One region of the Enterococcus sp. DIV0755b genome, then DNA from elsewhere that is predicted to be linked to it. Evidence: predicted binding sites of a transcription regulator. Region 1 holds the regulator's gene; each other region holds the start of a gene.
What was found. Region 1 encodes LexA, which represses DNA repair genes until DNA is damaged. Its sites were predicted from a motif close to CNAACANNTGTTNG; they were not measured.
Positions count from the first base shown of each region.

Region 2: a site for LexA is predicted at 5,317-5,330, ahead of recA (recombinase RecA). Genes of this name have one in related genera too.
Region 3: a site for LexA is predicted at 2,894-2,907, ahead of parE (DNA topoisomerase IV subunit B). Genes of this name have one in related genera too.

Region 1 covers NZ_JBIOQN010000001.1:1,897,005-1,904,622, forward strand. The annotation lists gene cysK (cysteine synthase A) at 1-776, opposite strand, end outside; gene IGI65_RS09155 (glucosaminidase domain-containing protein) at 926-1,825, opposite strand; gene tkt (transketolase) at 2,075-4,069, opposite strand; gene IGI65_RS09165 (DUF896 family protein) at 4,158-4,400, opposite strand; gene lexA (transcriptional repressor LexA) at 4,572-5,192, shown strand; gene IGI65_RS09175 (hypothetical protein) at 5,312-5,524, shown strand; gene IGI65_RS09180 (hydrolase) at 5,828-6,448, shown strand; gene IGI65_RS09185 (hypothetical protein) at 6,467-6,835, shown strand; gene IGI65_RS09190 (alpha/beta hydrolase) at 6,847-7,618, shown strand, end outside.
Region 2 covers NZ_JBIOQN010000001.1:705,832-713,449, reverse strand. The annotation lists gene IGI65_RS03465 (ABC transporter substrate-binding protein) at 1-149, opposite strand, end outside; gene IGI65_RS03460 (carbohydrate ABC transporter permease) at 168-1,094, opposite strand; gene IGI65_RS03455 (ABC transporter permease) at 1,108-2,052, opposite strand; gene IGI65_RS03450 (C39 family peptidase) at 2,394-3,980, shown strand; gene recA (recombinase RecA) at 4,128-5,165, opposite strand; gene IGI65_RS03440 (competence/damage-inducible protein A) at 5,371-6,612, opposite strand; gene pgsA (CDP-diacylglycerol--glycerol-3-phosphate 3-phosphatidyltransferase) at 6,748-7,326, opposite strand; gene IGI65_RS03430 (helix-turn-helix domain-containing protein) at 7,359-7,618, opposite strand, start outside.
Region 3 covers NZ_JBIOQN010000001.1:2,144,772-2,152,389, forward strand. The annotation lists gene parC (DNA topoisomerase IV subunit A) at 1-822, opposite strand, end outside; gene parE (DNA topoisomerase IV subunit B) at 834-2,891, opposite strand; gene IGI65_RS10240 (CoA-binding protein) at 3,279-3,701, opposite strand; gene plsY (glycerol-3-phosphate 1-O-acyltransferase PlsY) at 3,832-4,467, shown strand; gene IGI65_RS10250 (aldose 1-epimerase family protein) at 4,518-5,393, opposite strand; gene codY (GTP-sensing pleiotropic transcriptional regulator CodY) at 5,440-6,231, opposite strand; gene hslU (ATP-dependent protease ATPase subunit HslU) at 6,255-7,618, opposite strand, start outside.

The DNA.
Region 1 (7,618 bases):
TGTGTTCCCATTTTGCGGGCTGTTGCAATCGCATCATCACTAGAAACGGCCACGGCTTCATCATAAACTTTTGTATCCAAGGTGTCTGGAATAAAGCCTGTGCCAATTCCTTGAATTTTATGAGGTCCAGGCTTGCCACCTTCTAAAACAGCAGATTCTTGTGGTTCTACCCCATAAATTTTTATCTCAGGATAAACCCGTCTTAATTCATGACCTGTCCCTGTAATAGTACCACCTGTGCCAATGCCTGCGACAAAAGCATCAAGACCGCCAACCCCAAAGGCATCCACAATTTCCTTACCAGTTGTTTTTTCATGAATTTCTGGATTAGCTGGATTTTCAAATTGCAATGGTAAGAAATACCCATTTTCTTGTGCTTCTTTTTCAGCTCGTTTGATAGAACCAGTTATTCCTTCAGATCCTGGTGTTAAAATTAATTTAGCTCCATAAGCTTGCATTATTTTACGACGTTCAATACTCATCGTATCTGGCATCACTAAAATAACGTTATAGCCTTTTGCTGCCCCAACCATTGCTAAACCAATGCCAGTATTACCAGAAGTTGGTTCAATGATTGTTCCACCTTTTTTTAAACTGCCATCAGCTTCAGCTTTTTCGATCATGCTCAATGCAATTCGATCTTTTACACTGCTACCGGGATTGAAAAATTCGAGTTTTACATACAACTCGGCATCTTCAGCTGAAACTAAATTGTTCAGTTTTACAATGGGTGTATGTCCGATTAAATCTAAAACAGATTGGTAAATTTCGCTCATATTATTTCCTCCTTTTAAGCTCTAAAAACAACTGTACTCATTTAATATAATAGCGAAATTACGCAACATGTGCGAATATTTTGTCTCACAAAAAAACTACCATCGACTAGACAGTTTTTACTGTTTAGTCGATGGTAGTTTTGATTTTATTAAATATTTAATTGTTGTCCTACCATAATAACATCGCTGGAAAGTCCATTATTGGCCATTAGCTGATCTACAGTAGTACCGTATTTAGCGGCAATATCCCAAAGTGTATCACCAGACACAACAGTATAAGTAGTTCCCGCAACGTTATCTTGGGAAGTAACAGCTGTTTCTTGCTGTGAAACTTGATTTTCACTACTTGTTGTTTGAGCAGTTGCATCATAACTAGTTTGCACATAGCTAGAAGCTGGTGTGTCATATTGTGTCAAATTGTAAGCTGAGATTAAATAATTTAGTTTTTGGTTGTAGGTAGGGTCAGTGGCATAGCGTCCTGTTAAATATGCAGTCGCATCTAAATAACTATTCGTATTACTCTTCCAAGCCCCTGCATAATGTGGCATTCCTGTAGCGAAACTTGTACTGCGTAATACATAAGCGTGATCCGCTAAAGATTCCCAGTAAGAACTATATTGGCGAAAGGGTTCATTCATAGTCACCCATTGTCCGTTCAAATATTCTTGCGTTGGAAAAGTAACAGACTGACCATTATATGCCCCTTTAACCCCAAATAAATTATAATATGGCGCTTGAGCTAGAACTGAGGAACCATTACCACTTTCTAAAATTGCTTGGGCAATCATGACTGAAGCGTACAAATCATTTTGTTGAGCAATTTGCGTCGCTGCTGCACCGATTTGATTGATTAAACTAGCCGTGCTATCCACGCTTTGATTTTGGAGTTCTGCCGCTTGAACAGTTTGTGTTGGCATTGCTGCCATAATACCTGGTGTACAAATTAAACCAACCCCAGCCATTGACATAGCCTTCTTACTATCAAAACGGTATTTAAACATTACTTGCTTTTTTTGATGTCGCTCACTACGAGTTAGATACTCTACCATTTTCTTCCTCCTGAAAAAACTTATATAAATTAAGATTATTATAACGATAACTAGATGTATGTATTATAGCTTGAATTTTTTTTCATATCAAATAATTCCTATCTTGTAACATATATTTAATATATGCAACAATCCAAAAAGCTTTTTAAATGATTTTATGCACAATCAGCATTGTGACGAAACAAAAACAAAAGACTCCTTGCAGATTGTTTAAATAAAACATCTGACAAAGAGTCTTTTAACAGTTAATTACAATGAATTATAGACGTTTACAACATTTTCAACAGTGAAACCAAATTCACTAAGCACTGTGTCACCAGGTGCAGACGCGCCAAAGTGATCAATTGCTACTACTTTACCGGCAAAGCCAGTGTAACGTTCCCAGCCAAACGGAGATGCTGCTTCAATGGCAACACGCTTAGTAACAGAACTTGGTAATACACTTTCTTTGTATTCAGGACTTTGCGATTCGAATAAATCAAAACTTGGTAAAGAAACCACAGAAACATCTTTACCAGCTTTTTTAAGTTCAGCTTGAGCCTTAACAGCTAAGTCAACTTCTGAACCAGTCGCAATTAAAATCCCTTCTGGTACTTGGCCTTCTTGAGGGGAAACTACATAACCACCCTTAGCCACATTTTCATCAGCATTTTCTTTTGTCCCTGGTAATACTGGTAAATTTTGACGACTTAAAACTAAGACAGTTGGTTTATCTTTAGTGGTCATTGCAATCTTCCAAGCAGCTCTTGTTTCGTTTCCATCTGCAGGTCGAATAACTTGAACATTTGGTATGCAACGGACACTTGCTAGTTGTTCAATCGGTTCATGCGTTGGTCCATCCTCTCCTACTGCTACAGAATCATGGGTTAAAACATAGATAACTGGCGCATTTTGAATTGCAGACAGCCGTAATGCTGGGCGTAAGTAATCGGTAAAGACAAAGAACGTACCGCCATAAACTCGGGTGCCACCGTGTAATTGAATACCATTCATCGCCGCAGCCATTGCAAATTCTCTAACACCAAACCAAATATTACGTCCTTCATATTGACCAGGTTCAAAATCTTTTTCTGCAGCCACCATGGTGTTGTTTGAAGATGATAAATCAGCTGAGCCTCCCCACAAAGTTGGGACTGCTTTAGATAGCGCTTGAATCATTTCTTTACTAGAAACACGACTTGCTTGAGCAGAACCTTCTTCATAAGTAGGCAATTCACTCTCCCAATTATCTGGCAGCTCGCCTGCAAATGCAGCTTTAAATTGCGCAGCTAATTCTGGATACCTTTGGCTATATTCAGCAAACATCTTGTTCCAAGCTTCTTCTGCTTTTTCGCCTCGGTCATTAATTGCTTCTTTGAAGCGAGCAGCTGCTTTTTCAGGTACTGTAAAGTCAGGATATTCCCAACCATAAGCTTTTTTAGCAGCAGTAATTCCTTCTGCGCCAAGAGGTGCGCCATGAACTTTGTTTGTTCCTTCGTTTGGAGCACCAAAACCAATGATTGTTTTGACTTCAATTAATGTAGGTTGGCTCAAATTTTCTTTTGCTTTTTTTATAGCATCTGAAATTGCTTGTAAATCATTGCCGTCTTCTACTAAGATATGTTGCCAGCCATATGCTTCAAAACGTTGCCCAACATTTTCAGTAAAAGCTTTTGAAGTTGGTCCATCTAATGAAATATCATTTGAATCATATAAAACAACTAGCTTTCCTAGTTTCATATGCCCAGCCATTGAAGCCGCTTCTTGAGAAACACCTTCCATTAAATCACCGTCACCACATAGAGCATAAGTGTAATGATCGACGATATTGAATTGATCACGGTTATAAGTCGCAGCTAGATGTGCTTCACTCATCGCCATTCCTACAGCCATTGCAATCCCTTGACCTAATGGACCAGTTGTCGCTTCGACACCATCAGTGTGATTCACTTCAGGATGTCCAGGTGTTTTACTTCCCCATTGACGAAAATTTTTCAAATCATCAATTGAAACTTTATAACCTGCACAGTGCAATAAACTATAGAGTAATGCTGAACCATGCCCAGCAGATAAAACAAAACGGTCACGATCAGCCCAATTACGGGAAGTGGCCGGATTAATTTTCAAATGCTTTGTCCAAAGTGCATACGCCATTGGTGCAGCCCCCATCGGTAAACCAGGGTGGCCAGAATTTGCTGCTTGGATTGCTTCAATACTTAAAGTACGTAAGGTGTTAACGCTCAATTCATCGATTTTATCAAACAATTGTGCTTCCTCCAGTTTTTAGGTTTTTTTTACCTTTATTATTTACTTTCCTATTGTAAAGGATTTTCGCTTTAAATGCAATTAAATATCAATCACGATTGTGTAAGCCTTTTTCTTTTTGAATTTGCTTCAATTTTTCTGGTGTTACGTCATTTCCTTTTGGATCCACGACTTTCATACCTTCAATGTGGTGCCGCATTCCTGATCGAAAAGCTTTTAAATACTCTTCCCGTAAATTCTTTTGTTCTCTTGTTTCGGCTTCTGACAAACCCATTTCTTTTTTCTTTTTAGCAAGCTCGTTAATACGCGCTAATTTTTCATCTGATAGCATTATAAAATCTCCTTTATGCTTATAATTTGAAATTGAGACTACATTCCTATATTCCCTCTTATCTTAGCTAAAAAAAAGGTTCGTGACAACTACCAACTAAATACGAACATCTGTTTGAATTGTTTTTTGCTTTATGCTAAACTAAATGTATCGAAAGAAAGAAGGTGCAATATGGCTAAACGCACAGAAAATCGTCAAATTGAAATCTTAAAATTTATTCATGACCGCGTCTCAGAAAAAGGATATCCCCCTACAGTTCGAGAAATTGGCGAAGCGGTTTCGTTATCTTCCACATCGACAGTACACGGTCATCTTTCCCGTTTAGAAAAGAAAGGTCTTATTTTACGCGATCCTACTAAACCCCGTGCAATCGAATTAACGGAATTAGGATTGGAAAAAATTGGTGCACAGCCTGAGACTATTCCGATGCTTGGCGTCGTTACAGCCGGTGAACCAATCTTAGCTGTGGAAGAGGCATCTGATTTCTTCCCTATCCCGCCTCATTTATTAAATGATAGCGGTGCTTTATTTATGTTAACAATCCGTGGAGAAAGTATGATCAATGCAGGTATTCTAGATGGTGATCAAGTTATTGTCCGCAAACAATCAGCTGCAAATAATGGTGATATTGTCATTGCGATGACTGATGAAGATGAAGCAACTTGTAAAAGATTTTTTAAAGAAAATAATTACATTCGTTTACAACCCGAAAATGATTATATGGAACCCATTATCTTGCCAAATGTCAAAATCTTAGGCTTAGTGGTTGGTCTTTATCGGGATTTACTTTAAAATTATGAATAAATCTTCGTATTTTTCGGAGATTTATTTTTTTACTTTACAAACCGAACATACTTTCGTATAATCATTATACAAACGTTTGTTCGTATAATTTAATTGAGGTGAAAAGGATGAATACAATTCGCAATATTTCTTTAATCGTTTTAGGTATAATCGTTAGCTTTGTCATTAGTCACTATGGTGTTGCTTTAGCTGCTTTAATTTTTGTCCCGCCTTTTTTAATTTGGTTTGCTTTGTGGGATGAGAAAAAATATCGCCAAAGCATTCGCAAGTTTTCTCCCTACACCCAAAAACCACGTAATACGTACCATCCATATAAATAGATCAAATTTTGTAACTTGTATCTTTTTTAGTCAAAGCATAGTTTTTCCCTTCAAAAATTTTGTTTAAACACCTCCCAAGTGAGGTGTTTTTTTCTTTAAATTTTTGTATCGCTGAATTTGAGGAGATTAAAATATAGGTTACTTAAACAACAGTTCTTTTACATCACATTTATCTAAATGATTTACTTTTAAAAAATGTAAGCGATTCCTTTTAGGAAGTCAGATTACTTTCCTTATTTAAAAAACGGCAGTATATTGATTTTAAGAGCAAAATATTGCGCAAAATTAAGGAGGCATTTTACTATGACAAGTTATGAACCAAGAAATCCCCAAAAAGATGAACTACTTTCCCCCGACAATAGTGTTTTTGTTTTAATTGACTACCAACCAACTCAAGTCAACTCGATTAATTCGATGAACCGCCATGAACTGGTTGAAAGTATTACAAATTTAACTGCTTTAATGCGTGCTTACAATGTTCCCACAATTGTATCAACGGTTAATGTGGCAACTGGACGCAACAAAGATACTATTCCTCAGTTAAAGGAACTGGTAAAAGATTTACCAAGTTACGATCGTACCTCTATCAATGCGTGGGAAGATCAGGAATTTAATGGTGCAGTGAAGTCCACTGGCAAAAAGAAAATTATTATTGCTGCCTTATGGACAGAAGCCTGCCTAACCTTCCCTACTTTGGATGCATTAAAAGAAGGCTATGAGGTTTATCCTGTTGTTGATGCTGTTGGCGGCACGAGTAAAATCGCACACGAAATGGCACTTCATCGTGTTGAACAAGCGGGGGCTAAAATGACCACCTTTGCCCAATTAGCTTGTGAATTCCAGCGGGATTGGAATCGAACGGATACAGTAGCAAAATTTGTAAAGGCAATGCAAGACAAAGGAATTTTCTTGAAATTAGAATAAAAAATAGGAGATGTTTGTATGTTAGACATTCAAGGCTCTTTAAAAAATTTAGCTTGGACAGTAGAGCATCACTTTTTGCATATTAAAAATCAACATGAATTTATGCGGGCTTGGGCGGTCCAATTTGAACTCGCCTATACGGATTTTCGTGTAACTCAAATGGCATTGCAACTTGCTGGTAATCAGATGGATTTGCTAAAAGATTTTACAACTCAGTACGATGCAGTTTATCAATACGAAATGGCATTTGCTAGTAATGGTTTAGCTGGATTCAATGAAAAATTTGGCGATCAATTGCCCCAATACGAACAAGCACAACAAGCCTTACGAAAAACAATTGATCAAATTTTATCACTACAGCCTGATGATCCCAACAATCTGATTTAGGAGTGATCACGATGAAAATTACTCAAGATATCGTTTATGATAGCGGCAATGATTTAAAACTAGATACCTATGCACCAGATACAAAACCAAAAGCAACCCTATTATTAATCCATGGTGGTGGTTGGTTTCGTGGGGATAAGGAAAAAGAAAGTTTTCTAGCTGAAAAATTTGTCAATGAAGGTTTCTTTGTCGTCGCCCCCAATTATCGCCTTGCTCCTGCTGATCTTTATCCTAGTGCTCTGACGGACGTTTTCAATGCATACGCTTGGACGAAAAAAAATACTTTGGCTGCTAATACGCCAATTTTCGCGTTGGGGGCTTCTGCCGGTGGCAATTTAGCTGTTGAACTGGCTTTGCAAAAAGGCATTCCTACTGCATCATGGTCAGGAATTATCGATATGTATGATTGGGTGACACAACATCCTGAAGTAAAAGCAGTAATGAATAAAGAGCAACATTTTGATGCCCATGAAAGTCGCGAAATTGATCAAGATGGCAACAATGATCAATTTTATAAATGGTTTATTTTAAATTATGTACGTAATGATTTAAACCTATTAAAATCAGCTACTCCTCTGACCCGCGTCAGTTCAAAAAGTGGCCCTGTATTTTTAGCGAATTCATTACATGAATTAGTTCCAATTAGCGGTGTCTTAAAGTTACAGCAGTCACTTGCTGATGTTGACGTTCCCAGTGATGTAAAACTAATCGCAGGAACAGTCCACGGTGAAGGTTATTGGGAATTGGCGTTGCCTCAAACATTAGCGTTCTTTTCTTCCTATT
Region 2 (7,618 bases), 1.2 Mb from region 1:
TTGTCCCCGACTTGATACATTAATAATGTTTTTGAGTCGCTACTTGATCCTGAGTCTGATGAAGCATCTTTTTGGCTACCACAAGCAGCTAACCCTGCTGTCATCAATGCCAATGCACTGACACCTAGCACTTTTTTCCACGTTTTCATTATTTCTCCTCCACTCTCTTATTCTTTCACTCCGCCGATTGTCAATCCGCCGACAAAATATTTTTGGAAAAACGGATATGTCAATGCGATCGGTAATGTTGAAACCACAACGATTGCCATGCGGGCAGATTCTGAAGGTAACGCTGCAAGTCCACCTTGGATTTGCGCCCCCATGCCTGCATTTTTGGCTAGAAAATCCAAATTACTTTGAATTTTCATCAATAAATATTGCAAAGGTACCAAGTTGTCATTTTGAATGTAAAGTAATGCGTTAAACCAGTCATTCCAATAACCTAAAGCAGCAAATAAACTAATCGTCGCAATCCCTGGTACTGCTAAAGGTAAGACAATTTTTGTAAAAATTCGTAATTCTGTTGCCCCATCAATCCGAGCCGATTCAATAATACTATCTGGCACTGTTTTAATAAAGAAAGTACGCATCACTAAAATATTAAAAGGTCCCAATGCCATCGGTAAAATCAATGCCCAAATTGTATCTTTTAAATAAAGCATGTTGCTGACAATTAAGTACGTTGCTACCATCCCTGGTGTGAAAAGCATCGTCACTAAAGCAAAAACGGTAAAGAACCGACGGAAAGGAAAATTCGACCGCGAAATCACATACGCATAAAGTGATGTCATGGTAGCATTTACCACTGTCCCTAAAACCGTTACAAAAATCGTTACGCCAAAAGCACGGAAGATTTTTGAACTCATTTGGCCAGCAAAAATGTAAGAATACGCTGCGGTTGAAAATTCTTTGGGCCAAAAACGATAGCCTAATTCTGCTAGTGAATGTTCTTCTGTCAGTGAGATCATCACAACAAAGAAAAACGGTAACACACATGAAATTGCAAATAACGCAATCAAGATATTAAAGATAATATTAACTGTGGGACTAAAGGAACGAATTTCCACTTTTGAAACTTTTTCTTTTTTACCCATGTGTCGCTCCTCCTTAGAATAATGCTGAATCTGGTTCGATTCGACGAACCACAAAGTTTGTGCCTAATAATAAGATTGCCCCGACCACTGATTGATACAAACTAGCGGCTGAAGACATCCCAATGTCCCCTGTAGCGGTTAAGCCGTTATAGATGTAAGTATCTAAAACTGACGTTACTTGGTATAACGCACCATTATTTCGTGGCAAGTTATAAAACATCCCAAAGTCTGCTCTAAAAATACCGCCGATGTTTAAAATCAACAAGACCATCATCATTGGGACAATTTGTGGAATGGTAACATTTTTAATTTGTTGCCATTTAGAAGCCCCATCCACCATTGCAGCTTCATAATATGTTGGATCAATCCCCATCACAGAAGCATAGTAGATGATACTGTTATAACCTAAGCTCTTCCAGACATTCATGACAACAAAAATTAGCGGCCACCAAGTTGGATCTGTATACCAGTTCACTGGGTTTTTACCATGGTTGGTTAACCACAAATTGAAAATCCCTTTATCTGGGCTTAAGAAGGCGTATAAGAAGTAACCGATTACAACCCAAGATAAAAAGTAAGGTAAAAGAGACATCGTATGATACACTTTCACCAATTTTTTGTTCCGTAATTCACTCATAATAATTGCAAAAGCAATCGCGAAAAATAAGTTAAAAGCTAAGAAAACTACGTTGTAAGCAATCGTATTACGGGTAATCAGCCAAGCGTCTTTTGAAGCAAATAAGAATTTGAAATTCTCAAAGCCAACCCACTTACTCGTTACCAAACTGTCAATAAAGCCATTTGGTGAAATGTGGAAATCTTTAAACGCCACCACATTGGCAAAGACTGGTATATAAAAGAAAAAGATAAACCAAACAAAACCCGGCAACGCCATTAAAATCAAAGCCTTATAGCGCCACACATTTTGCCAAAAGCCCACTTTTTTTCTTTTCTTCATCTTTAGACCTCCTTATGTTTTTCTGCATAGAAGACAACGCTTGTCACCTTCCTGACGTAGTAATAATACCGCTTTCAATTATAAGAAGTAAGGAACAAACTTTAGATAAGATGCAACAAATTTTAGAAAAGATATATCTTTTTTATAGGAAAAGCAAAAGGCAGCGGGTAGCTCTCAAGCAACAAGACGAACTCGAAATAAAATGACTACTAATTAAATTGTCGTCTCAATAAAGATATATCTTCTATATAAACATGTGGATGATTTTTATTTTCCGTATGTTTAAAGCAGGTGTATAATAACAACCGTTTGAAAACACGGTAAAGGTTGGAGTTAAGAAAATGAAAAATAAGAAGATGTTTTTAAGTGGTTTGTTATTATTAATCGCCTTAAGCCTGGTTCCTATGTCAACTCAAGCAAAGACAATAGAGTCCACCAGCAGTACTGATTCTTTTACACAATCTAGTAGTCCCGATAGTAATAGTAGTTTTGAAAGTAGCTCCGTTGGAAGTAGTAGCTCTACTCCACTAGCTACAATTTCTACTGCAGAACAAATTACAGCAAATTCTACCGGTAAAGAAAAAGTCAGTCCACTAATTAAAACAACAACAGTAGTAAAAAATGAACCGCAAAAAAATAGTACTACCAAATCCGTTGTTAAAAAGATAGTAGCAAGTAGTCCCGTCAAGGCAAAAGGAGCAAATTTTTACATTCAAATTACCAATAAGAACTACACCATTTGGTCAAATTTTTCTTGGCATAAACGCGCGGTTAGCGCCAGTTATATCAATACATTATTGCATGTAAAAGTTGTTTATCTTCACCAAAATGGAGCTACCTACTACTCTTTATATAATAATCAAGATAAATGGGTTGGCTATTTGAATGCTGATGCAACCAAAAAAGTTCCCATCCAAGGTTTATGGCATGCCACCACAAAATATGTCACCGTCACGAAGCCGACTTGGACAATATGGAATAACTTTAACGGTCAATCTAAATATAAAGCCGCTACACTTAATAATCGCGTTGTAAAAGTAAGTGGCTACTACAAACATTTTAACGGTGCGACTTATTACTCACTTTATGATAATAACAATAAGTGGCTAGGCTATTTCAATTCAAGTGGCGTGAAAGAAGTGGCCCCACAAGGTTATTACCACAGTTTAAATAAATACGTTAAAATCACTAAAAATTGGACAGTCTGGCGCAACTTTAGTTGGCAATTCAAAAGTTCGGCCAATAGCATCGCTAAGCAAACAATTCTCGCTAAAGGTTATTATCACCACTTTAACGGAGCAACATATTATTCTTTATACAATTCAAAGGGAATGTGGTTAGGCTATATTAATAGTAGCGCAACTGTAATTACAGTTGCTCCTAAGCCTGATAAAGTAGTTTTATTGGGTGTCCCTTTTATCAACCAAGGTAATACTATGTTATGTGAAGGTGCCTCACTGCTAGAAGCACTACATTATAAAGGAATTGCGACAAAACAAAATTTAATGACTTTTGTCAAATCGATGCCAGTTTCGCCTAACAATAATCCCAATAATGGCTTTTCTGGCGAATGGCGACATAACGTTAATGGTACGTATCAAGGTATGAATCCTGCACCAGTAGTTAAATGGGGGAATAAAAATGGGGGTAAGTTAGTAAATCTGACTGGCGCTACCGTTCAAACGTTGAAAAATGAAGTAGCAAACCAAAATCCAGTTATCGTATGGGTTACTTATGCTTTTGAGCCAGCTGAACATAAACACCTTTTTTGGGGTGATGCGATTTGGAATCGCCATGTTGTTACTATGGATGGTTATAAAAATGGTTTTTATCATGTCGTTGATCCCGTCTTCGGACCAAGTTGGATTACGGCAAAAAACTTTGAGACAGCATATAACGTTTCCCATTTCGCTGTTAGTGTTCGTTAATACAGGTATTTCTCCCCAAACCATTTTCTTTCAATAAATTCTACTAAAAAGATGTCATAAACGTATGCAGTAACAAAAAATACGTTTTTGCAAAAAAAAATAAAAACAAAAAAGGTTGCGATAAAAATTTATCACAACCTTTTTTAATTAATCTAAAGGTAACTCTTCTTGAGCTTTTTCTGGAACTTCACTACCATCGCCAATCCCGTAAGCTTCCCGCACACGAGTGGAGATTTCTGCTTTCATTTCAGGATGTTCTTTCATATAGTTTTTGGCGTTATCACGGCCTTGGCCGATACGATCGCCTTGATAAGAATACCAAGCACCGCTTTTATCAACGATATCTTGTTCAACGGCCATATCCAAAAGCTCGCCTTCTTGTGAGATACCTTGACCATACATTAAGTCAACTTCAGCTACCTTAAAAGGTGGCGCAACTTTATTTTTAACGACTTTGATTTTCGTTCTATTCCCAATAATATCGGTACCTGATTTTAATTGTTCAGCCCGACGAACTTCAAGACGGATCGTTGCGTAGAATTTCAACGCGCGTCCACCAGGAGTTGTTTCAGGATTACCAAACATGATACCGACTTTTTCACGAATTTGGTTAATAAAGACTGCGATTGTTTTGGTTTTATTAATTGAGCCAGAAAGTTTACGCAACGCTTGTGACATCAAACGTGCTTGTAACCCGACGTGGGCGTCCCCCATCTCACCATCAATTTCTGCCCGTGGTACTAAAGCGGCAACGGAATCGACGACGACAATATCAATTGCACCACTGGAAACCAAAGCATCCGCGATTTCTAATCCTTGTTCACCGGTATCTGGTTGTGATAGTAATAATTCATCAATATTAACGCCTAATTTTTGCGCATATAATGGATCTAAAGCATGTTCAGCATCAATAAAAGCTGCTGTCCCGCCATTTTTTTGCACTTCTGCAATGGCGTGTAAAGCAACGGTTGTTTTACCAGAACTTTCAGGGCCGTAGATTTCAACAATCCGTCCCCGTGGATAGCCACCCACACCTAAAGCAACATCTAATGCAAGTGAGCCACTTGGAATCGTAGAAACTTGTTGATCTGCCTTTTCTCCTAATTTCATTACGGCACCTTTACCGTAGTTTTTTTCAATCTTTTTTAATGCAGCATCTAAGGCTGCTTTGCGATCATCTGCCAAATAAATTCCCTCCATTATCTTTCATCTAGAAAAAAGCTTCAGCTGGTGAAGCGACACAATCTAAAAAATAAAAACACAGCAACTACTAAGAGAATTATCTCTTAACTACTGTTTAATAATAGCCTTTCTATCTAAAAAAAGCAAGAAAAAGCGAACGTATTTTCGCATATTAAAGGATATTAATCTTTTGTTCGTATTTGTCTTTTTATTGGGCTAAAACAGCGCGACGCAATAAATCTAATCCTGCCATTACAGCACTGTGACGTACATAACTTCGATCTCGCGTGAAGTGATACAAATGGGCAACAACGCCTTTTTCACTAGCTAAACCAATCCAAACCGTCCCGGCTGGTTGCCCTTCTAATTCATTAGGACCGGCGACACCAGTAAAACTTAAAGCGTAGTCTGCTCCTACAATCGCTCTGGCATTTTGCGCCATGGCTTTGGCACAGGCTTCACTAACCACACCATTTTCTGCGAGTAAAGCAGGATCAATTTGCAATAATTTTTCTTTTTGTTCTTTGGCATACGTTACAAAACCACCACTAAAAATTTCGGAGGCACCACTGACATTTGCCAACGTCCCTTGAAAGAGACCGGCAGTTAAACTTTCAGCTGCGGTGACACTGCAACCTTTTTCTTGCAACAATTTCACGACAACTGCTTCCAGAGAATTTTCCTCGCCGTAGCCGTAAAAATATTCTCCCACCTCCTCTTTAATTTTAGCTTCTGTTTCATCTAATAATTTTTGTCCACTCTTTTCATCATCTGTTTTAACCGTTAAGCGCAACGTCACTTCGTTGGGCTTGGCATAAGGGGCGATGGTGGGGTTCGTTTGCTTTTGGATGAGCGTAGCTAATTGCGTGACGAGTTTTGATTCGCCAATGCCGTAAAAGCGCAAGACCCGAGAAATTAATTGCTCTTGTTGTGGAAATTTTTCTTGTAGTAGTGCTTTGCCATGATGCAAAAACATCGGGCGCAATTCAGATGGTGGACCAGGTAAAAGTAAAAAAGCAGTAGTTGGACTTTGATAAAAAATACCAACTGCAAGCCCGGTTTCATTTGGTAAAGCGATTCCGTCTTCAAAAACCAATACTTGCCTTAAATTATTTTCTGTCATTTCTCTTTTGGCACGGGTGAAAAAAGCCTCTAATTCTTTACGTCCATTTGAATCTTCAACTAAGCGTTGACCTACGTGATAGGCGACGACGTCTTTTGTTAAATCATCTGTTGTAGGTCCCAAACCACCGCATAAAACAACAAGATCACTGCGGCGATCTGCGATTTTTAATAAGCTTTCTAACCGTGCAGGATTATCTCCCACCACGCTATGATAATAGACTTCAATGCCTAAATCTGCTAATTCTTCAGAAAGAAAAGTGGCATTTGTATTGACAACTTGACCGAGTAAAATTTCTGTTCCGACAGCAATAATTTCAGCTTTCATTTTAATTACTCACTTTCATATACGCAGTTACGTAAAAAAACAACGAGGTGCTGCAAAATTAAATTCATTTCACAGCACCTCATTTTAATAGGGGAGCAATTCAATAAACTTTCCCCGCACATTATTTTAGATTATTTACATAGAACCTTTAAAGACAGCCGTATTTTTAGCAAAATAATCCACACCTGAATAAATCGTAAAGATTAAGCAAGCATAAAGTAAAATCTGATCGACTGGAACTCCGATTAAATTAAACGGAATATTATTTAAAAATAGGAAAATAATCGCGAGCATTTGCGTCGCTGTTTTAACCTTCCCTGGCCAAGCGGCAGCCATTACTTCGCCACCTTCAACTAATAATAAACGCAGTCCCGTTACCGCTAATTCCCGACAGACGATAATGGCTACAACCCAGCCGGGAGCTTTGTTTAAATCTACTAGTAAAATAAATGCGGTCATCACCAACATTTTATCTGCTAAAGGATCAGCAAATTTGCCGAAATTTGTCACTAAACCTTGGGCACGGGCAATGTGTCCGTCTAACCAGTCTGTGAAACTTGCACCAGCAAAAATGATTGCAGCGACTAAGTGGGTTACAGGTAACACAGTAGTCCCTACAGTTAGCGTACCAAAATCTAGCGGTAAAACTAAAATCAAGATAAATAGTGGAATCATACAGATTCTAATCACCGTCAACTTATTGGGTAAATTCAATTGAATAATCTCCTTTTCTACTTTAAAACTGCCTAATCTGCTTTTTGATATGCAATGTTTAATGTCACATTTTTTCGTAAGGAAGGAATATTAGGATCCGTATAGTTTAAATCTTTGCTATTGGCTTTAATTGTCAAATTGCCACTTGCTCCTAAAACAATCGTAGCATTTGTAGCACCTTCAGGTAAAGTTGTTGACTGCGTTTCACCTGCTTGTAAGGTATATTGATAAACATAGCCGTTATTCACTAACACCCCAATCCAACAAGGACCATTGGCACTGCCAATAAAGT
Region 3 (7,618 bases), 250 kb from region 1:
TTTCTTCACGAGCGTCGCTTTATTAACTTCATAAGGAATTTCAGTCACCACAATTTGTTCTTTATTTCCTTTAATTTTTTCAATCTCCGTTTTTGAACGTAAGATGACTTTTCCTCTACCCGTTTCATAGGCTTTTTTTAGTTCGGCTTTCCCTTGTAAAATACCACCAGTAGGAAAGTCAGGTCCTGGAATAAATTCCATTAATTTATCCAAAGTCGCCTTAGGATGATCAATCAAATAAATAGTGCCATTAATAACTTCAGTTAAATTATGAGTGGGAATTTCTGTTGCATACCCCGCTGAAATACCGGTAGAACCATTGACTAAAAGATTAGGAAACTTCGCTGGTAAAACAGTTGGTTCTTTTTCTGTATCATCAAAGTTCCAGACCATATCAATGGTTTCTTTTTCAATATCTTTTAGTAATTCACTACTTAATTGGGATAATCTTGCTTCGGTATAACGCATTGCAGCTGGTGGGTCACCATCCATACTCCCGTTATTACCATGCATTTCAATCAAAATTGCACGTAATTTCCAATCTTGACTCATCCGAACCATCGCTTCATAAATACTACTATCGCCATGGGGATGATAATTCCCCATGATATTACCGACAGATTTCGCTGATTTACGAAATGCTTTTTCGTAAGTATTGCCATCTTTATTCATACTAAATAAAATACGGCGTTGAACTGGCTTTAAACCATCACGAATGTCTGGTAAAGCTCGCTCTTGAATAATATATTTTGAATAGCGGCCAAAGCGGTCGCCCATGACCTCTTCAAGTGTTAATTCTTGAACATTATGATTGTGTTCCACTTCGCCACCTCCTAGTCGTCAAATAAATTAATTTCTGAAAAATCATCATTTTGGTCATCTGAATTTTTGGCATGTGCCTTTTCTTCATCAAAAATTTCGCTGTTAGGAGCTTCTTCATCTACTTTTTTCTCCAAAATACTCCCGTCTTCTTCCAATGAAAACTGAACATGACTTTCAATCCACTTTCTTCGAGGTTCAACTTTATCTCCCATTAAAGTGGTAACGCGTCGCTCAGCTTTTGCGGCGTCGTCAATTCGCACGCGAATTAATGTCCGCGTTTCAGGATCCATCGTGGTCTCCCATAACTGTTCGGCATTCATTTCACCCAAACCTTTGTAGCGTTGCAACATATAACCTTTGCCTACTTTTTGAATGACTTGTTGCAATTCTTCATCAGTCCAAGCGTATTCAGTGACTGCTTTTTTACCTGCGCCTTTTGAAACTTTGTAAAGGGGTGGTAACGCAATATAGACTTTTCCCGCTTCAATTAATGGCTTCATGTAGCGATAAAAGAAAGTAAGTAACAGCACCTGAATGTGGGCGCCATCGGTATCGGCATCGGTCATAATAATAACTTTGTCATAATTACAGTCTGCAATTGTAAATTCCGGTCCCACGCCCGCTCCAATAGTATAAATCATCGTATTGATTTCTTCATTTTTTAAAATATCTTGTAGTTTCGCTTTTTCAGTGTTAATCACTTTTCCTCGCAATGGCAAAATCGCTTGAAACTTGCGATCACGCCCTTGTTTGGCAGAACCACCGGCAGAATCCCCTTCGACTAAATACAGTTCATTTCGCTTCGGATTGCGAGATTGCGCTGGCGTCAATTTACCAGAAAGTAATGACTCTCCTTTTTTGCGCTTTTTACCGGTACGACTTTCTTCTCGTGCTTTGCGTGCCGCTTCTCTAGCTTCTCTAGCTTTAATGGCTTTTCGTACAAGCATTTGGCTCATTTCACTGTTTTCTTGCAAATAAAAACCAAGCTGCTCACCTAAAACACCGTCAACTGCATTTCGAGCACTAGGAGTACCAAGTTTTTCTTTTGTTTGACCTTCAAATTGTAATAAATTCTCTGGTACTCGGACAGAAAGAACAGCAGCTAACCCTTCTCTAAAATCGCTACCTTCTAAGTTGCGGTCTTTTTCTTTTAGTAAGTTTACTTTACGGGCATACTCGTTAAAAGCTTTCGTTAAAGAAGCTTTCATCCCTGCTTCATGAGTACCGCCATCTTTTGTGCGGACATTATTAACAAAGGACAAAATATTTTCTGAATAGCCATCGTTATACTGCATTGCTACTTCAACTTCAATTCCATCTTTTTCACCATTAAAATAAATAACCGGTGTCAATGAATCTTTTTCTTCGTTTAGATAGCTTACGAATTCTTTAATGCCTTCTTCAAAATGAAAGACATCAACGACAGGTTCTTCACCTCTTAAATCAGTCAACGTAATTTTAACATCTCGCAATAAAAAGGCTGATTCTCTTAACCGTTCTGCTAAAGTTTCATAAGAAAATTTAATGGTTGAAAAAATTGTATCATCAGGTAAAAAAGTAACGGTGGTTCCATTTTTCTTTTTTGTTTTACCCAGTTTTTTTAAAGTTCCTTGAGGCTTACCACCATCTTTGAACTTCTCCTCATACGCAATTCCATCACGAACAATAGTTACTGTTAGCCATTTTGATAATGCGTTAACGACACTAGCTCCCACACCGTGAAGACCACCAGACGTTTTGTAACCGCCCTGACCAAATTTTCCGCCGGCATGTAAAACAGTAAAGATTACTTCGACTGTGGGGATGCCAGACGCATGCATTCCAACAGGCATACCTCGACCGTTATCACTAACAGTAATGCTATTATCTTGATTAATTGTAACAGCAATCTCATTTCCAAAACCTGATAGTGCCTCATCAACAGAATTATCGACTATTTCATAAACTAAATGATGTAAGCCCCGGCTATCAGTTGAACCAATGTACATTCCTGGACGTTTTCGAACTGCCTCAAGTCCTTCTAAGACTTGAATGGAGGCATCATTATACTCAGTTGTTTTTTTTGCCAAAGCAAACGCTCCTTTGATAAAAGTAATGGGCTAAGCCCGCTTATACCTTTTTTCACGCAACTTAAAAGTGCGCTTCCTCTATCTTACTCTAAAAAACCGGTGAAAAAAAGTCTTAAATATCCCCAGATAATTAAAGCCATGCTTTTTTAGGCTACAAACACAAGGGAAACGTACGTTCTCCTCTGTTAAAAATTTTTACTTAATTTTTTTCTTTTTTAGTTATCTAGCTAAATATGACCTTTTTATCGTAATTCTAAGTTTCCCCTTAACAAATTATGCTAGATGGGTGTGATTCTAATTTACACAACAAAAACATAGAAAAAACTAAGTAAGCTCTTTTTACACCACTTTTAAAAGTCGGTTTCAAAAACTTACTTAGTTTTTAAATTAAGCAATCATTTTATTTAACTCGATTTTAATGCAACGATCCATAATGACGTTATTTCTTCCCGCCTCTTCAAGCATCGCTGCAGCTTCTTCACTTTGCAAACCTAATTGGGCCCAAAAAACTTTAGCATCGGTTTTTAAAAAATCAGCTGCAACTGCTGGTAAAAATTCACTACGCCGGAAAATATCAACAATGTCAATTTTCTCTGGCACACTGACTAAATCAGCATATACTTTTTCACCTAAAATTTCGTCACCAGCATACTGAGGATTGACGGGAATAATACGATAGCCCCGATTTTGCAACAAACGTGCAATTTGAAAACTAACGCGATCTTCTTTTGGACTCAAACCCACCACCGCAATATTTTTGGCATCCTTTAAGATTTGAAAAATTTGTTCTTGATTAGGATTTTTAAACATAAAAAACACTCCTTTTAAAATGAAATAGCAATCAATTAGACTATACGCTAATGAAGAAATATTGGCAAAGAGTTGTTCCTGTAATTCTTTCATGCTAAAATGACGCTAGTTTGAAGAATTGAGGTTTTTTATGAAAATAATTATTTTACTAATAATCGCCTATTTACTAGGCTCGATTCCCTCTGGCGTTTGGATTGGAAAACTATTCTATCAAAAAGATATTCGGCAATTTGGCAGTGGTAATACTGGTACTACTAATACTTTTCGGGTTTTAGGTAAAACTGCTGGCACTATTGTTTTACTGATGGATATCTTAAAAGGAACTTTCGCTACACTTTTACCTACGTTATTTCACGTCAATAATATCAATCCATTATGGTTTGGTGTCTGTGCTATTTTAGGTCATACTTTTCCAATTTTTGCTGGCTTTAAAGGTGGAAAAGCAGTTGCAACTAGCGCTGGGATGTTATTAGGTTACAGCCCTATTTTCTTTTTATACTCCGCTACAATTTTTGTTGTCAGCTTGTTTGTGACAAGTATGGTAAGTTTAACAAGTATGATTGCAGCCGTTTTAATTACACTGTCGACTGTCATCTTACCTGAGATTTGGCCACAAGTATTACCAGAACATAATTGGTTGTTAACTTTAATCGCTTGTGGATTAACTATTTTCATTTTTTATCGGCACCGCGATAACATTACCCGAATTAAAAATGGCACTGAAAGCCATATCCCTTTTGGTTTAAATCGTGATAAAAAAGATTGATTCCCAAAAAGACCTTTAAAAGTTTAAAACTTTTAAAGGTCTTTTTATAGTTACTTGACAGTAATAGCGTATTTCGTAGTGAATTTTTCTCGCCCTGCTAATTGCTGAATACCTAGTTTTTCAATTAATTCACCTGTAGCATCTGTAGTGTCGGCAATCCCACACCACGGTTCAATACAGACAAAAGGTGATTCTGTTGGATAAGGCGACCAAATTCCAACATAAGGCATATCTTTATAACTAAGGGTCACACTATGCGGCGATTTTTCACTACAAATAGAGATTGCGTTTAAACCTTTTGTTTCAAAAATTACTGCATCATTTTTGAACATATCATGGGTTAAAGCTAGATTTGTATTCGTTTGTCCCAATGTTCGTTGCTCTAAGTCAATGTAATTACCTTCAAGAGGTAAACTTAAACGCGATTTACGTGGTGAGAAAGCTAAATAGTAATCTTCAAAATTTAAGCCTTTTTCCAGTGGCACATTAAAAGCTGGGTGCCCACCAATTGAAAAGAACATTTCGTCTTCAGCTAAGTTTTCGACTTCATATTTTACTGTTAAACCATCCCCACCCAGTTCATAACGAATAATCAGTTCAAAATCAAAAGGAAAAATAGCTTTTGTTTTTTCAGTTGCTTTCAAAATAAAACTCGCACTATCATCACTTTTTTCTAATAGTGCAAAATCCATATCCCGGGCAAAGCCATGTTTGGACATGTGATATGTTTCCCCTTTGTACTGATAACTATCTTCTTTTAATGCCCCGACAATCGGAAATAATACTGGCGCGTGTTTGCCCCAATACTTTGGATTTGCTTGCCAAATATATTCTAAATTTGTCGTTTTGCTAACTAAACTTTGTAACTCTGCACCATGTAACGCAATTTTGGCACGTAATTGATCATTTTCAATTGTAACCGTCATATACGGCACCTCCTCATTTAGCTATCTGAACTTTTACTTATTTCCCTTAGTGACTGTGTTTATCCAATTCTTCTTTAAAACGTTTATTTAAAACTCGTAGGTATGTCCCCTTCATTCCTAATGAACGGGATTCAATAATACCAGCAGATTCCAATTTACGTAAAGCATTAACGATCACAGAACGGGTGATGCCAATCTCATCGGCAATGTTAGAAGCAGTTAAACGCCCTTCATCTCCTTGTAGAGCGGCAAAAATCGCTTGTACTGCTTTTAATTCACTATAAGAAAGGGTGCTAATCGCCATTTGAACAGCAGTAGCACTTCTGACATCCGCTTCAATATCACGGGATTTTTGATATAAAAATTGCATCCCTACTACCGTCGCACCATACTCTGCTAATACCAAATCATCTTCATCAAAAGCAGTATCCATTCGGGCTAAAATAATTGTTCCCAAACGTTCTCCTGCCCCAAAGATTGGCACCACTGTCGTTAAACCATTCGGATATTTTTCTCGTTGCTCAATTGGAAAGGCAGTCATATCAGAAGAAATAGGAATATTGGCTTCAGTTTTAGTTAAATGATCTACCATATCTGTGTAGATTTGTGGAAATTGTTTTTCTTCAAACATATTTTTAACGCGATCATTATTCACATCATGTTTTTCATTAAACCCTAACAAAACACCTTCACTGCTGATAATATAGGCGTTACTATCTAAAATATCCCCTAAAATTAACGCCATATTGTTATAAGGCAGGTCTAATGTCATATCAAACGTATTCTTTTGTTGGAGTAATTGATTGATACGGCGGGTTTTGTCTAATAAAGTTGTCATCTTTTTCATTTTCCTTCCTGTGATTACAAAATATAGCGACTTAAATCTTGATTTTCAACAATCGCATCCAGTTTCTCTTCAACATACGCAGCTGTAATTGTAATTTCTCCCATTTGCATGTCAGGAGCTTCAAACAATAAGTCTTCCAACAGTTTTTCTAAAATCGTATGCAAGCGTCTGGCGCCAATATTATCGGTATCACGGTTAACATCAAAGGCGATTTGAGCAATCTTTTCAATTGCTTCTTTGGTGAAGATCACTTTAACATTTTCTGTTCCAATTAATGCAATGTATTGTTTAATCAACGAATTATTAGGTTCTGTTAAAATTTTAACAAAGTCTTCAGCACTCAAGTCATCTAATTCAACTCGAATTGGGAAGCGGCCTTGTAATTCTGGAATCAAATCACTTGGTTTTGCCACATGAAAGGCACCGGAAGCGATAAATAGAATATGATCTGTTTGAATCATGCCATATTTGGTATTTACTTGAGAACCTTCTACAATAGGTAAAATATCCCGTTGAACTCCTTCTCTTGAGACTTCACCAGATTGCTGAGAGCGAGATGTAATTTTATCAAATTCATCGATAAAGATGATTCCATTTGCTTCAGCTAAACGAATAGCTTCACTGTGAATATCTGCATCATTAACCAGTTTGGCCGACTCTTCTTGGACCAAAAGTTCCCGTGCTTCTTTGACTGTCACAGTACGCTCTACTTTCTTTTGCGGTTTTAATGCAGCTAGTGTTTCGTTAATATCAATCCCCATTTGTTCCAAGCCATTATTCATCATTGGCCCTTTTGTTTGGGGCTCATCAATTTCAATCGTGACTTCTCTTTCATCTAAGGCACCACGTTCTAACTGTTCAAAAATCGCTTGACGATTTGTTTTAATTTCTTCAGTTAATTCTTCTTTTGGCTCTTCTTGTTGGGTATTAAAAATATTCATCATTTGTTCATAAGGATTACTCGTCTTCTTTTGTTCTTTTTTAATTCCTGGCACCAATACTTTTACCAAACGACGATTGGCTTTTTTTACAGCCCGGGTATAAACACGGCTATATTGCTCTTTACGAACAATTTGAATCGCATTTTCGACTAAATCTCTAACCATCGATTCAACATCGCGCCCTACATAACCCACTTCAGTAAATTTTGTTGCTTCCACTTTTACAAACGGCGCTTGAACAATTTTAGCTAAGCGACGTGCGATTTCTGTTTTACCGACCCCAGTTGGTCCGATTAAAAGAATATTTTTAGGGGTCACATCTTGTTGCATTTCTTCATCTAGTTGTAAACGACGATAACGATTGCGTAACGCTACAGCAACCGCTTTTTTGGCGTCTTTTTGACCGACAATATATTGATCGAGTTCTGACACAATTT